DNA from 3 places in the Mesorhizobium sp. 10J20-29 genome. Region 1 is predicted to be linked to each of the others. Evidence: predicted binding sites of a transcription regulator. Region 1 holds the regulator's gene; each other region holds the start of a gene.

What was found. The regulator LexA, encoded in region 1, represses DNA repair genes until DNA is damaged. The targets are predictions, from matches to a motif close to TGTTCNNNNTGTGTTCNG.
Region 2: ACT2BZ_RS11115 (DNA recombination protein RmuC) is a predicted target of LexA. The motif match lies at 3,450-3,467, and genes of this name have one in related genera.
Region 3: recA (recombinase RecA) is a predicted target of LexA. The motif match lies at 1,396-1,413, and genes of this name have one in related genera.

Annotation. Positions count from the first base shown of each region.
Region 1 covers NZ_CP199156.1:4,075,546-4,080,487, forward strand. The annotation lists gene ACT2BZ_RS19520 (molybdopterin molybdotransferase MoeA) at 1-847, shown strand, start outside; gene lexA (transcriptional repressor LexA) at 956-1,672, shown strand; gene ACT2BZ_RS19530 (ComEC/Rec2 family competence protein) at 1,666-3,957, opposite strand; gene gltX (glutamate--tRNA ligase) at 4,305-4,942, shown strand, end outside.
Region 2 covers NZ_CP199156.1:2,315,123-2,320,064, reverse strand. The annotation lists gene dapE (succinyl-diaminopimelate desuccinylase) at 1-28, shown strand, start outside; gene ACT2BZ_RS11140 (transporter) at 35-631, shown strand; gene truA (tRNA pseudouridine(38-40) synthase TruA) at 628-1,383, opposite strand; gene ACT2BZ_RS11130 (GNAT family N-acetyltransferase) at 1,392-1,901, opposite strand; gene fmt (methionyl-tRNA formyltransferase) at 1,898-2,833, opposite strand; gene def (peptide deformylase) at 2,867-3,397, opposite strand; gene ACT2BZ_RS11115 (DNA recombination protein RmuC) at 3,500-4,774, shown strand; gene ACT2BZ_RS11110 (cation diffusion facilitator family transporter) at 4,771-4,942, opposite strand, start outside.
Region 3 covers NZ_CP199156.1:4,613,409-4,618,350, reverse strand. The annotation lists gene ACT2BZ_RS22215 (pseudouridine-5'-phosphate glycosidase) at 1-271, opposite strand, end outside; gene ACT2BZ_RS22210 (carbohydrate kinase family protein) at 294-1,232, opposite strand; gene recA (recombinase RecA) at 1,535-2,638, shown strand; gene alaS (alanine--tRNA ligase) at 2,860-4,942, shown strand, end outside.

The sequences.
Region 1 (4,942 bases):
CGTTGAGGTGCTCGAGAGCGTGGCGCGTGGCCGGCACATACGCCCCGTCGGCATGGATTTCTCCGAGGACGCGCCCCTTCTCGCGCAAGGGCGTCTTCTCGATCCCGCGGCATTATCGCTCGCGGCTTCCGCCAATCATGCCGCCGTTCCGGTTGTCCGGCGCCCGCTCGTCGCGCTGATTGCAACCGGCGACGAACTCCTGCCGCCTGGCAGCACGACCGGGCCGGACCAGATCATCGCCTCCAATTCCTTTGGCGTCGGCGCCATTGCCCGCCAGGCCGGCGCCGACGTTCTCGACCTCGGCATCGTGCCCGACCGCCTCGACCTGATCGAGGCGACGGTCGCCAGGGCGATTGCCGCCGGCGCCGATGTCGTCGTGACGCTCGGCGGCGCGTCCGTCGGCGACCATGATCTCGTGCATCGCGTACTGGTTGGCCTCGGCATGGAACTCGGCTTCTGGAAGATCGCCATGCGGCCGGGCAAGCCGCTCATGTACGGGCTGCTGGGCAGCACGCGCTGCCTTGGCCTGCCCGGCAATCCGGTCGCAAGTCTCGTCTGCTCGCACCTGTTCCTCAAGCCCCTGCTTTTGCGCCTCGGCGGCCGGCCGGTGCTCGACGACACGGTGGCAGCAACGTTGGCCGTCGACATGCCGGCCAACGACCTGCGCCAGGATTATGTGCGAGCAAGCATGGAGCGGAGCGCCACGGCAATCGCCGTCACGCCTTTCGCAGCCCAGGATTCTGCGATGCTGAAGGTTCTCGCCGACGCCGATTGCCTGTTGATCCGCGCGCCCTTCGCCCCGCCAGCCCGAGCCGGCGACCCCTGCCGCATCATCCCGTTACGCTGAACAAACCATCAACAGATTCATTAAAATTTAAACGGTTGCGGAACACAACTGGAACAGATAGTGTTTGTTCTGGTTTTGTTTGGGTTTTGATTCCCGGGGGACATGCGAATGCTGACGCGCAAGCAACACGATCTTCTTCTCTTCATCCATGAGCGGTTGAAGGAAGCCGGCATCCCTCCCTCCTTCGACGAGATGAAGGATGCTCTTGATCTGGCGTCGAAGTCGGGGATCCATCGCCTCATCACCGCTCTCGAAGAGCGCGGCTTCATCCGCCGCCTGCCCAACCGCGCCCGCGCGCTTGAAGTGCTTCGCCTGCCCGATTCCATCGCGCCTGGCCTGAATGCGGCGCGCAAGTTCTCGCCAAGCGTCATCCAGGGCAGCCTCGGCAAGCCGAAGCCCGACGCGCGCGATCGTTCGGCCAGCAACGACGACGATTCCTCCGCTGGCGTTTCCGTCCCAGTGATGGGCCGCATCGCGGCCGGCGTGCCGATCGACGCCATCCAGCACCAGACTCACGCGATCATGGTCCCGCCGGAGATGATTTCGGGCGGCAGTCACTACGCACTCGAGGTGCGCGGCGATTCGATGATCGAGGCCGGCATCTTCGACGGCGACACGGTCATCATCCGCAACGCCGACACCGCCAATCCGGGTGAGATCATCGTGGCGCTGGTCGACGACGAGGAAGCGACGCTCAAGCGGTTCCGCCGCAAGGGCGCCTCGATTGCGCTGGAGGCCGCCAACCCGGCCTACGAGACGCGCATCTTCGGTCCGGACCGGGTCCGCGTGCAGGGCAAGCTTGTCGGCCTGATCCGACGCTACTGATCCGGATCGTTCCGGCTGTCGGCTGACGCGCCTTCTGCCGCCGCCGGCCTGGTCCGGCTGTAAGGCGCCAGTCCCCTCGCCTCGCGCGAATAGCGTCGTTGCACATGCCAGGGGCGGTAAGGTCGCTTGATCGCGAATTCAATCTCCACGGTCGGCGCAAAATTCTCCCCGGTTGCGGCTTCGCTGTTCGACGCTTCGTTGCCGTCTGCCCTGGACCCGAACGTCACCGCCGCGCTGCCCAACTGCGCCAGATCGCGCTTGCCGACAACAAGGACATCGCTGCTGCGGCAGGGATCCCGCACCGTCGCGTCGTCGATCACCACGACACGCGCCAACCCGCAGGCTTCCGAGGCGCCGGACGGGTCCTTCGCATGCACGATTATGGCGCCAGACGCGTGTCGTGCCGCGCATGCCCTTTCGCTGCACACGAAACCCTGCGTCCCATTCGGCTGTCCGGCAAGCTGTTCGACCAGCCCGGCAACGCTTGCCGGCGCATCCTTCGCAACAACCGGTCCGACGATGGCGCCCGCCAGCATGGCGCGCTGCCAGTTTTCCGTTGTGAACGCGTTCGGTCGCGTCCGGTTGACCGCCATTCCGGCGTTGCCAGCGTCCAGTCCGACCAGGCGCCCATCTTCCGAGACAAGCAGGTCCGGCGCCTGTCCGGGCAGCGTCAGCAGGCCGGCGAGCAGCAGCGGGACCGCGGCCGCCCGCAGCCAGGTCGTGCAAACCGTCGCGATGACCAGAGCGGCCGTCAGCAGCGTCACGGACAGCCCCGACACCGGGCCGACGACGTCTATCGGCGAGCGCTCTGAAAACCAGCGGGCGATGGCGACCGTTGCGGACAGGCCCAAGCCCATCACGTCGAAGAAGGGACCATCGAGCCCGAACGGCATGGCCAGCGTGCCAAGCACGGCAAACGGCATCACCAGTGTCGAGACGATGGGCATGGCCGCAAGGTTGGTGAACAGCCCGAGCGATGGCATCTGCTGGAAATGATAGGCCGCATAGATGGCCGTTGCCCCGCCGGCGACCAGCGAGGTCATCGCAAGTCCGGCTGTCGCTGCGGTCGCCATGCCGAACCCCCGCAGGATCAGCGGCCTGTCTGTTTGCGTCCTTGCGGGCCGGCGCAGCCGGTACTCCGCCCATGCCGCGTAGGCTCCGACCAGCGCAGCGGTGGCGGCAAACGACATCTGGAAGCTTGGCCCCGCCACCTCGTGCGGCGAGACGGCGATGACCACGATGGCCGAGATGGCGAGGTTGCGCATCGTCAGCGCGGCACGGTCGAACAGCACTGCCGTCAGCATCACCGCCAGCATGATGAAACTGCGCTGCGCGGCGACCTCTGCGCCCGAAATGAACAGGTAGGCAGCGATCCCCGCGATGGCGACGGCGGCGGCATATTTCTTCACCGGCCGGCGCGACGAGAAACCCGGAAACAGCGCAAAGGCGCCCCGCAACAGGCCCATGATGGTGCCGGCCACCAGCGCCATATGCAGGCCGGAGATCGAGATGATGTGGTAGATGCCGGCCCGCCGCAGCGCCTCGTTGACGTCGTCGGGAATACCGGCGCGCACGCCGACCACAAGGGCAGCGGCGATCTCTCCCTCCGCGCCCCCGATCCGCTCGGCAATATGCGCCGCGGCCGCCGCACGCCAGCCCTCGACCATGGCCCGCATCCGCGCGGCAAGCCCAGCTGCTGCAGGGTTCGCGGTCAGAACCGGTCCGCGCAGGAAGAAGCCGCTCGCGCCATTGCCGTCGAAATAGCTCCGGAACGAGAAGTCGTAGCTGCCCGGCCGGACAGGCCCCGTCGGCGGCATCAGGCGTACCAGTCCGGTGATCTCGGTGCCGGGAACGATGTCGTCGCCGACAGTGCGGGCCGACACGCGCACCTGGTCGGGCGCGTAACGGAGTACCGGGCGCTCCGTGCGGGTCACCGAGACCGTCAGCCTGTCCCGCCCCGTGGCCATGTGCTCGATGGCCACGAGCCTGCCCGTCAGCTGCGTCGTCACCTCGGCGCCAAGCATCCTGGTGTCGGCGCGCCAGGTCTCCGCCTTGCCGGCAAGCGCGCCGACGACTGCCAGCAGCAGCGCTGCCAGCGCCAGATTGACCGGCGGATGTGACCGGCTGGCCATGACCAGCAAGGCCAGGCATGCGGCCGAGATGGCAAGCGGCGCTGCGGATGGCTCGTGACCGGCTGCGAAATAGACCAGCGCACCGGCCGCCATGAATACCGGCGCGAGAACGAAGGCGATGCCGCGGTCGAGTTCCGTAGCAGCCGCCTGCATGATTCCCCGAAACTGCGGCGATCGTGGCAGCAGACGCGTGCGCGGCGCTGCATCGGCAACGGTCTTTCCGAAAATCGCCGGAACATTAATGCCCGAAGCCGGGTGCGCGGAAGGCAGGTTCGCCGCCGGCAAGCCGACGGCAGGCATGCCGGATACCCCGCCTGCCGCGGCAAACATCCTCCGTTCACTGACGTTCTCAGGCGAAACTTCATCCGCCATAACGCGCCCTGCCCGTCTGCCCGCCTCTTGCACCAGAGGCGACCTATGCTACATGAACGCCAGCCTTGCGCACCAGTGGTGCGAAACTCCAGCATGTCCGCGCCCGCGGACGCCTCCCCGGGAGAAATATGTCAGACGCCGTCGTCACCCGTTTTGCCCCCTCGCCCACCGGTTTCCTGCATATCGGCGGCGCGCGCACGGCGCTGTTCAACTGGCTCTATTCGCGCCACACCAAGGGCAAGATGCTGCTGCGCATCGAGGACACCGATCGGCAGCGCTCGACCGATGCGGCCACCGCCGCCATTCTCGACGGTATGACCTGGCTCGGCCTCGATTGGGAAGGGGAACACGTTTCGCAGTTCGCACGCGCCGACCGCCACCGCGAAGTCGCGGAGGAACTGGTGCGGCTGGGCAAGGCCTATCCCTGCTATGCGTCGTCGGAAGAACTCACCGAAATGCGCGAGAAGGCCCGCGCCGAGGGTCGGCCGCCGCGCTATGATGGCCGCTGGCGCGACCGCGACCCGTCGGAGGCCCCGGCAGGCGTCAGCCCGGCAATCCGCATCAAGGCGCCCACCGACGGCGAGACAACGGTGCGCGACAGGGTCCAAGGCGACGTGAGGTTTCCCAACAAGGACCTCGACGATTTCATCATCCTGCGGTCGGACGGTGTCCCAACCTACATGCATGCCGTCGTGGTCGACGACCACGACATGGGTGTCACCCACATCATCCGCGGCGACGACCACCTCACCAACGCGGCGCGCCA
Region 2 (4,942 bases), 1.8 Mb from region 1:
CCGCTTCCTCGAGGACTGGTTCGGGTAACGCGGCATGCCTTCGTTTGAACAGGTACAGCAATATCTTACCGGCGCGGCGCGGCTGATGCTGGGCAAAGCTGACGGCCTGCGAATGCTCGATTTTTCGGCCGACGGATTCTGGAATTCCTTCTTTGCAATGGTCGTAGCGCTGCCCGCGCTGATGATCGGCTGGGTCGGTCTTGCCAACGACCTCGAGCAGATGCCGGACGCCATCGGCAGCCGCTTCACCATCCTGCTCAGGATAGCGGCGATCGACTTCGCGTCATGGACGGGGCCGCTCGTCCTGCTTGCGCTCGTCATCACCAGGACTCCCATCGCAGACCGCTTCGCCCGGATCGTCGTCGCCGGCAACTGGGGATCGGCAGTGATCGTCTGGTTCATGCTGCCGGCGCCCTTGCTCCGGCTGGTCTATCCCGCCGCCGAGAGCGCAGCCTCGCTGCTGTCGCTGGTGCTGTTCGCCGTTTCGCTCCTCCTGACATGGCGCCTCACCAACCTCGCAGTAGGCAAGGGCCCCGCCATCGCAACGGCCGTCTTTGTCGGGATGTTCGTCTCGTCGATCGCGATCCTGATCTTGCTGCAGTCCGCGCTGGGCCTGGCGTCGGCGGCTTAGATCTCCGGCGGATAGTCGACGCGCATCAGGTAGAGCCCGTCCGGCGGCGCAACGGCTCCGCAGGCCGATCGATCCTTCGCCTCGAGTGCGGCCTGCACGTCTCCGGCCGTCCAGGCACCCTCGCCGACCCGCTTCAACGTGCCGACCATCGACCGCACCTGGTTGTGCAGGAAGGATCGCGCCGAAGCCCGGACCTCGATCAGGTCTCCCGCCTGTGTGACGTCGAGACGGTCGAGCGTCCTAAGCGGGCTCTTGGCCTGGCACTGGACCGACCGGAAGGTGGTGAAGTCGTGCCGGCCGACAAGCATCTGCGCCGCCTCGTGCATGGCCTCGGCCGAGAGCATGGCCGGAACCCACCAGACGCGGTTCTTCTCCAGCGCCGGCGAAGCCCGACGGTTGAGGATGCGGTAGAGATAGTGCCGCGCCGTCGCAGAGAAGCGGGCGTCGAAGCTGTCCGGAACCGCACCAGCCGCAAGAATGCTCACCGATTCCCGCGCCATTCGCAGATGCGCGTTGATGGCGTCGCGCACCGTGTCGTCTGGCCACTCCCTGACGAGGTCGAGATGCGCCACCTGGCCCGTCGCGTGGACGCCGGCATCCGTCCTGCCGGCGCCGCGAAGCGAAATCTCTTCGCCGCAAAAGCCCAAGACTGCCTGCTCTATGGCTTGCTGCACCGACGGCTGGCCGGCCTGCCTCTGCCACCCTGAATAGGGCGTGCCGTCATATTCGACGTCGAGGCGGTAGCGCGGCATCCAGTCCGTTAAGCCGCCAGTTCGGCGCCGAAAGCCGTCGCATAGACCAGCTTGCCGGCTTCCGGCGCTTCGCCCCAGGCGAGCGCCTGCAGGGCGTCGCACTGGTAGTCGCTCTCGAATCCAGAGGCGCGCTGGCGCTCGTAGCCGAAGCGGCTGTAATAGGCAGGGTCGCCCAGCACGATGGCGAGCGTTTCACCCGCCTGCTTCAACCTGAGATGGGCCTCGCGCACCAGCGCGCCACCGATCCCCGATCCGTGCATGGCGGGCTCCACCGCCAGAGGGGCGAGTGCAACTGCCGGAAACTCCCGGCCGGCATGCTCCACGTAAAGGCGGGAGAACAGGATATGGCCGACGACCTGGCCTTCTTCCTCCGCGACCAGTTCGACCACGGCGTCGCCGCCCGAAACCAGCGCATCGACCAGCCCGGCCTCCGCCTTCTGGCCGAATGCGTGTTCCTCGACCAGCCTGATCGCCTCGCGATCCCTGGGCGTCGCGGCCCTTATCGACATCATGCTCATAGCAATATCGTTCCTTGATCTACTTTTGCACCGCGCAGAAACTCATCAGCCTTAACTGGTTTTCCGCCGGCGCGCTGCAATTCGACGAGGCGCACGGCGCCTTCTCCACAGCCGACGGTCAGCCGGTCGTCCAGCACGGCGCCTGCCGGGCCGCTGCCCTTGCCGATCGTCGTGCGCAGTATCTTCAGCCTTTCGCGCCGGCCGCCGAGTTCGATTTCACACCAGGCGCCCGGAAATGGCGACAGCCCGCGCACCCTGTTGTGGACTTCCGATGCTGGCAAGCTCCAGGCGATCCGCGTCTCGGCCTTGCCGATCTTTCGGGCGTAGGTCGCTCCTTCAGCGGCCTGCGGCGTCAGCGGTAGGTGGCCTTCCTCAAGCTTCTCGAGCGCCTCCACCATCAGACGCGCACCCGCATGCATCAACCTGTCGTGCAACTCGCCTGCGGTCTCGTCGGGACCGATTGCGATCCGTTGGGCAAGCCCCACCGGACCGGTATCCAGCCCCTCTTCCATCTTCATGATCATCATGCCTGTCTCGGCGTCGCCGGCCATGATCGCGCGCTGGATCGGCGCGGCGCCGCGCCAGCGCGGCAGGAGCGACGCATGGCCGTTATACGCGCCAAGCCGCGTCGCCCGAAGCACTTGCGACGGCAGCAGCAGTCCATAGGCGACGACGACGGCCAGATCTGCATCGAGCGTGGTGAACTCCTGCTGCGCGGCGCCGTCACGCAGCGTCGTCGGCGAACGGACCTCGATGCCGAGGCGTTCGGCAGCTTTCTGCACCGGCGAAGGCGTCAGGTCGAGGCCGCGTCGACCGGCAGGTCGGGGGGGCTGCGTGTAAACGGCCACGACCTCGTGACCGGCCCCGACAATGGCATCGAGCGTCGGCACGGAGAAATCCGGCGTACCCATGAAGATGATGCGCAGCGGCATGATGGCTGGCTTTCCCGATGGGGGCGGAGCGCCCTACCCGACCATCCTGGCCGGCTGGCGGTCGCGTGCCAGTTTCTTGAACTTCTTGACCACCATGTCGCGCTTCAGCTTCGAAATGTGATCGATGAAGAGCACGCCGTCGAGATGGTCGATCTCATGCTGCAGGCAGGTTGCCAGAAGCCCATCAGCCTCGATCTCCTGTGTCTTGCCGTCGCGATCGAGGTAGCTGACCCTGACGGTCGCGGGCCGCTCGACCTCGGCGTAGTAGTCCGGGATCGACAGGCAGCCCTCCTCGTAGACCGAGCGCTCATCGCTGCTGCCCAAGACCTGCGGGTTGATGAACACGAGCGGCGCGGGCGTCTCGTCTTCCTTGGCCAGGTCAATGACCAGCATGCGCAGCGGCTCCCCAACCTGGATGGCCGCCAGTCCGATGCCGGGCGCGTCATACATCGTGGCCAGCATGTCGTCGGCCAGCTTCTGCAGCGGCGCATCGATGCGCTCGACGGGCTTCGAGACGGTGCGCAGTATGGGGTCCGGCAGGATGATGAGAGGCTTGATCGACATCGCACTCACCTAAGATGTCCGCTTTGACGCGTCAACCGGCCACGTGAACGGTTGTTCTTGTTTTGATCTGACCGAAGGCAGCGAATCGTCTATGCTGGCGCCATGAATGACCTTTCAGCACTACTGGCAGAACCCATCCTGCGGCTTGGCGCGACCAGCGTGACACTCGGCCAGTTGCTGGTTTTCGGGGCGCTGCTGGTGCTCGGGCTCCTGATTTTCCTTGCTGTCGCGTTGTGGCGTGCGTCCAGCGCGCGCGCCGCCGCCGCAGCGGAGGCCGCGCAGCTGGCACGGGACGCCGAGACGCGCATGGCCGGCATTTTGCAGGCCCAGGCGGAGATGCAGGGAAGGCTAGGCACCGTTGCCGAAGTTTTTGGCGCCCGGCAGGCAGAACTGACGCAGTCGATCGGCCAGCGCCTCGACGCCATGACCGGCCGCCTTGGCCAAACCATGACCGAACAGACCAAGTCGACGCATGAGAGCCTGGCCAAGCTGCAGGAAAGGCTGGCGGTCATCGACACCGCCCAGAACAACATCCAGTCGCTCGCCGGCCAGGTGGTGCAATTGCAGGCAATACTGTCCAACAAGCAGACGCGCGGCGCCTTCGGACAGTCGCGCATGGAAGCAATCATCGCAGACGGACTGCCGATGGGAGCCTATGAATTCCAGGCGACGCTCTCCAACGGAAACCGGCCCGACTGCCTGATCAAGATGCCCAACGATTCACCGTCGCTGGTCATCGACGCGAAATTTCCGCTCGAGGCGTGGAATGCCATCCGCGCGGCGTCGGAACTCGACAATCCGGGCGAACAGCCGAAATTCGCAGCCCAGGCGTTCCGGCGCGACATCGAGATCCATCTCAAGGCGATATCCGACAAGTACCTGATCCAGGGCGAAACCCAGGATACGGCCTTCATGTTCGTGCCGTCGGAATCGATCTTCGCCGAAATCCACGAGAATTTCGAAGCGATCGTCCACAAGGCGCACCGCGCACGCGTCGTCATCGTGTCGCCGTCGCTCCTGATGCTGTCGATCCAGGTCATCCAGGCGATCCTGAAGGATGCCCGGATGCGCGAGCAGGCGCATCTGATCCAGGGCGAGGTTGTCCGGCTCATGGAAGATGTCGGCAGGCTGGACGAGCGCGTGCGCAAGCTCCAGACCCATTTCGGCCAGGCATCGCGGGACATCGACGACATTCTGGTCTCGTCCGGCAAGGTCACCAAGCGCGGCCAGAAGATCGAGGCGCTGGAGTTCGGCGCTTCGGGCCACGACACGGAGGACATGCGCGACGCCGAGCCGAGGAGCGTGTCGGGTAGCGGCGACAAGCCGGCACTGGGCGGCGGCCAGCTGAAGCTGCGGGTGGTCGACGAGGGCGACTAGGCTTCCTGCCCCGCAGCCTCCGCCGATGCCTTGCCTTCCTCCAGCGCGAGGCGCCGCCGCTCCCAGCCGCTGGTCGTCTGCGGCTTCACGAACAAGGAAGTGATCTCGGGAAGCTCCTTGTGGAGAAGTGCTTCGAGTCGCTCGACGCAGGCCTCGATCTCCGGCGCG
Region 3 (4,942 bases), 540 kb from region 1:
TCATCGCGCCGTCGGTGACCGCAAGCGATTCCCGCTCCCCGTCCGACAGGCCGATGCGGATGCGCCCGTCCATGACGGCGATCGTCGCCGGGACTGCGCCTTCCTCGGCGATGATGCGCTCGACCTCGGCCGCCATGGCGCTGTTGTGCGGATAGGGCATGCCATGCGTGATGATGGTGCTTTCCAGCGCAACGACCGGCTTGCCGGCGGCAAGCGCCTTGGCGACGGCGGGCAGGACATCGACGAAGGGGCGGGCGGAAGCTGGCGTCATTTCTCTCTCCGGAATGCCGCTGTCATCGCATTTCGACCGGCTGCGGCACAAGGGCCAGCGCCTCGGCGAAAGCGTCCGCCGGGAGTTTCGGGACCGAGGCCGGGGTCTCGATCGCCAGCATGGCGGCGGCCATGCCCTCGCGCAGGGCCTCGGCGAGTTCCAGGCCCCGCAGCATGGCGGCAATCGTCGCGCCGGCAAGCGCATCGCCGGCGCCGGTCACGTCGGCGATTGTTCGCGGGGCAGGCGGCTCGATGGCGACGATGCCCTTCGGGTCGAAGCCCAGCACCGGGCCCGGCCCCTGCGTGACGACGCCCGCCGCAAGGCCGGCATCGCGCAGCCGCCCGACCATCGCATCCGCGCCGCCCGTCTGAGCTCCGGCAAGGGCGGCCGCCTCGCGCGGGTTCATGAAGAGACAGGTCAGCAACGGCAGCACCCCTGTGAGCCGCACCGCCTTGGCCGGCGAGATGGCAATGGCAAAGACCGGCTTGCCGGCAGCGAGCGGCACCAGCTTCTCCAGGGCCGTGGCGGGGAGGTTGGCGTCACACAGCAGCGCGTCGGCTGCATCGACCGCCTCGCGCACCTTCGAGCGGCGCATCTGCTTCGGAAAGGCGAGATCATAGAGCGCCATGTCGGCGAGCGCGGCGACGACGTCGCCATGTTTGTCCAGCAGCGCGGTATAGCTCGGCGTTGCCCTGTCTAGGAACACCGCAGACAGGTCGGATATGCCCGCCTCGGCGATGGCGCGCGCCACCGCGTCGCCTGCGGTGTCACCGCCGCGCATCGACAGGATGGCGCCCGCCGCGCCGCGCTGGACGGCGTTGCGCAGCGCGTTGAAGGCGCCGCCGCCGACCTCTTCGCGCATGATGCCGGGATTGGAGGCGCCGGGCACGAAGGCGCCGCTCACCTGGCCGCGGCGGTCGATATGGGCGCCGCCGACCGCGAGGATCTCAGGCTGGGTCATTGTGCTTCCGGCGGCTCGGGGGCTGATGCTTCGCGCGGACAATAGGTCCGGCGCACCGGGGCGGCAACTGCCTGGGCCGAATCATCGCCCGGATATGCAGCGCGGGCCGGCTCGCCGGGGCGGCGTCTTCAGGCCCGGCGGCGCGCATCATGGCCTCATTGGCTGGAATAAAAATAGAACAAAATCGATATAATCTGGTTTTTCAAGGGCTTGCATCCCCTTGCAAAATTGGAACAAAACAGGTACACAATTACGAGGACAGCGGACGTTCCAGCCTTCATTGGCGACCAAGGGGTGATATCATGGCTCAGAATTCATTGCGGCTCGTAGAGGATAAATCGGTGGACAAGACTAAGGCCCTGGATGCTGCGCTTTCGCAGATCGAACGCGCATTCGGCAAGGGATCGATCATGCGCCTCGGCGCCAACGAGAAGATCGTCGAGATCGAGACGGTGCCGACCGGCTCTCTCGGCCTCGATATCGCGCTCGGCGTCGGTGGGCTGCCACGCGGCCGCATCGTCGAGATCTACGGACCGGAAAGCTCGGGCAAGACGACGCTGGCGCTGCACACGGTGGCCGAAGCCCAGAAGAAGGGCGGCATCTGCGCCTTCGTCGACGCCGAGCATGCGCTTGACCCGGTCTATGCGCGCAAGCTGGGCGTCGATCTGGAAAACCTCCTGATCTCGCAGCCGGATACCGGCGAGCAGGCGCTGGAAATCTGCGACACGCTGGTGCGCTCGGGCGCCGTCGACGTGCTGGTGGTCGATTCGGTCGCCGCACTCACGCCGCGCGCCGAGATCGAGGGCGAGATGGGCGATTCGCTGCCCGGCCTGCAGGCCCGCCTGATGAGCCAGGCGCTGCGCAAGCTGACCGCCTCCATCTCGCGCTCCAACACCATGGTCATCTTCATCAACCAGATCCGCATGAAGATCGGCGTCATGTTCGGCTCGCCCGAAACCACGACCGGCGGCAACGCGCTGAAGTTCTACGCCTCGGTGCGGCTCGACATCCGCCGCATCGGCTCGGTCAAGGACCGCGACGAGGTGGTCGGCAACCAGACCCGCGTCAAGGTGGTCAAGAACAAGCTTGCACCGCCCTTCAAGCAGGTCGAGTTCGACATCATGTATGGCGAGGGCGTGTCGAAGACCGGCGAACTGGTCGACCTCGGCGTCAAGGCCGGCGTGGTCGAGAAGTCGGGCGCCTGGTTCTCCTACAATTCGCAGCGCCTCGGCCAGGGTCGCGAGAACGCCAAGCTGTTTCTGCGCGATAATCCCGACACCGCCAACGAGATCGAACTAGCGTTGCGGCAGAATGCCGGGCTGATTGCCGAGAAGTTCCTCGAGGAAGGCTCGCGCGACGATTTCGAGGACGACGCCGACAGCGATGGCGAAGCCGGCGCAATGTAGCCGACAGCGCAGATTTTTACCGCGTTTGGAGACCGCCGGCCGCTTGGCCGGCGGTCTTGCTTTTGGCGCTGCCGGCCGGCCCGCGCCATGTGCCGCGGCCCGTCCGGTCCTTCCGGCACTCGACGCATGTCGAGTTTCTGGACAGGGTAGGGCGCGACAGCTAAAAGGCGCTGTCCAATTTCCCGCCGTTTACAGGCGGTTTTTCACCAGAAGGCTTCCGTATGAGTGGCGTAAACGAGATCCGGTCGGCATTCCTCGACTATTTCAGGAAGAATGGTCACGAGGCCGTGGCCTCGAGCCCGCTCGTGCCGCGCAACGACCCGACGCTGATGTTCACCAATGCGGGCATGGTGCAGTTCAAGAATGTCTTCACCGGACTCGAGCAGCGGCCCTATTCGCGCGCGGTCACCTCGCAGAAATGCGTGCGTGCCGGGGGCAAGCACAACGACCTCGACAATGTCGGCTACACGGCCCGGCACCACACATTCTTCGAGATGCTCGGCAACTTCTCCTTCGGCGACTATTTCAAGGAGAACGCCATCGAGCTGGCCTGGAACCTCCTGGTCAAGGAGTTCGGGCTGGCAGCCGACAAGCTGCTGGTCACCGTCTACCACACCGACGACGATGCCGCGGCGCTGTGGAAGAAGATCGCGGGCCTGCCCGACGAGAAGATCATCCGCATTGCCACCAGCGACAATTTCTGGGCGATGGGGGACACCGGTCCCTGCGGCCCGTGCTCGGAGATATTTTACGACCACGGCGACGAGATTCCCGGCGGCCCTCCCGGCAGCCCGGACGAGGACGGCGACCGCTTCATCGAGATCTGGAACCTCGTCTTCATGCAGTACGAGCAGGTGACGAAGGAGGAGCGCGTCGACCTTCCGCGTCCGTCCATCGACACCGGCATGGGGCTCGAGCGCATCGCCGCCGTTCTGCAGGGCGAACACGACAATTACGACATCGACCTCTTCAAGGCGCTGATCCGTGCCTCCGAGGATGCCACGGGGGTGCGCGCCGAGGGCAAGAACCGCGCAAGCCACCGCGTCATTGCCGACCATCTGCGCGCCTCGAGCTTCCTGATCGCCGATGGCGTGCTGCCGTCGAACGAGGGTCGCGGTTACGTGCTGCGCCGCATCATGCGCCGCGCCATGCGCCATGCCCAATTGCTCGGCGCCGCCGATCCGCTGATGTGGCGCCTGGTGCCTGCGCTGGTGCGCGAGATGGGCCAGGCCTATCCGGAACTGGTGCGCGGCGAGAGCCTGATCACCGAGACGCTGCAGCTCGAGGAGAAGCGATTCCGCAAGACGCTGGCGCGCGGGCTCGGCCTGCTGGAAGAAGCCACGGATGGGTTGGCCAGCGGCGACCGGCTCGATGGGGCGACCGCCTTCAAGCTCTATGACACGTTCGGCTTTCCGCTCGACCTGACTCAGGATGCACTGCGCCAGCGTGGCGTCTCGGTCGATCTCGACGGATTCAACGAGGCGATGGAGCGCCAGAAGGCCGAGGCACGTGCAGCCTGGGCGGGTTCCGGCGACGCGGCGACCGAAACCGTCTGGTTCTCCGTCAAGGAAAAGGCCGGCGCGACGGAATTCCTCGGCTACGGCACCGAGCAGGCCGAAGGCATCGTGCAGGCGCTGGTCAAGGACGGCGCCGTCGTCGACAGCGCGGGCGAGGGCGACGCGGTCGCGGTCATCGTCAACCAGACGCCCTTCTATGGCGAGTCCGGTGGCCAGATGGGCGACACCGGGACCATGTCGGGCGAAGGTTTCGTGATCGAGATCACCGATACGCAGAAGAAGGCGGATGGCCTCTTCGTCCATTCAGGAAAAATCCTGAAGGGCGCGGTCAAGACCGGCGTGCCGGTCGAACTGAAAGTCGATCATCGTCGCCGCACCCGGCTGCGCTCCAACCATTCGGCGACGCACCTGGTTCACGAGGCGTTGCGCGAGGTGCTCGGTCCGCATGTCGCGCAGAAGGGCTCGCTGGTCGCGCCCGAGCGGCTGCGTTTCGACTTTTCGCACCCGAAACCGATCTCGGACGCCGAACTCGAGCGGGTGGAGGCCATGGCCAATGCCATCGTCGTGCAGAACAGCCCCGTCTCGACCCGGCTGATGACGGTCGACGACGCCATCGCCGAGGGCGCCATGGCGCTGTTCGGCGAGAAATACGGCGACGAGGTACGCGTCGTGTCGATGGGCACGGGGCTCGAGGGCGACAAGGCAGGCAAGCCCTATTCGGTGGAGCTCTGCGGCGGCACGCATGTTTCGGCGACCGGTGACATCGGGCTGGTCCGGCTGGTGCACG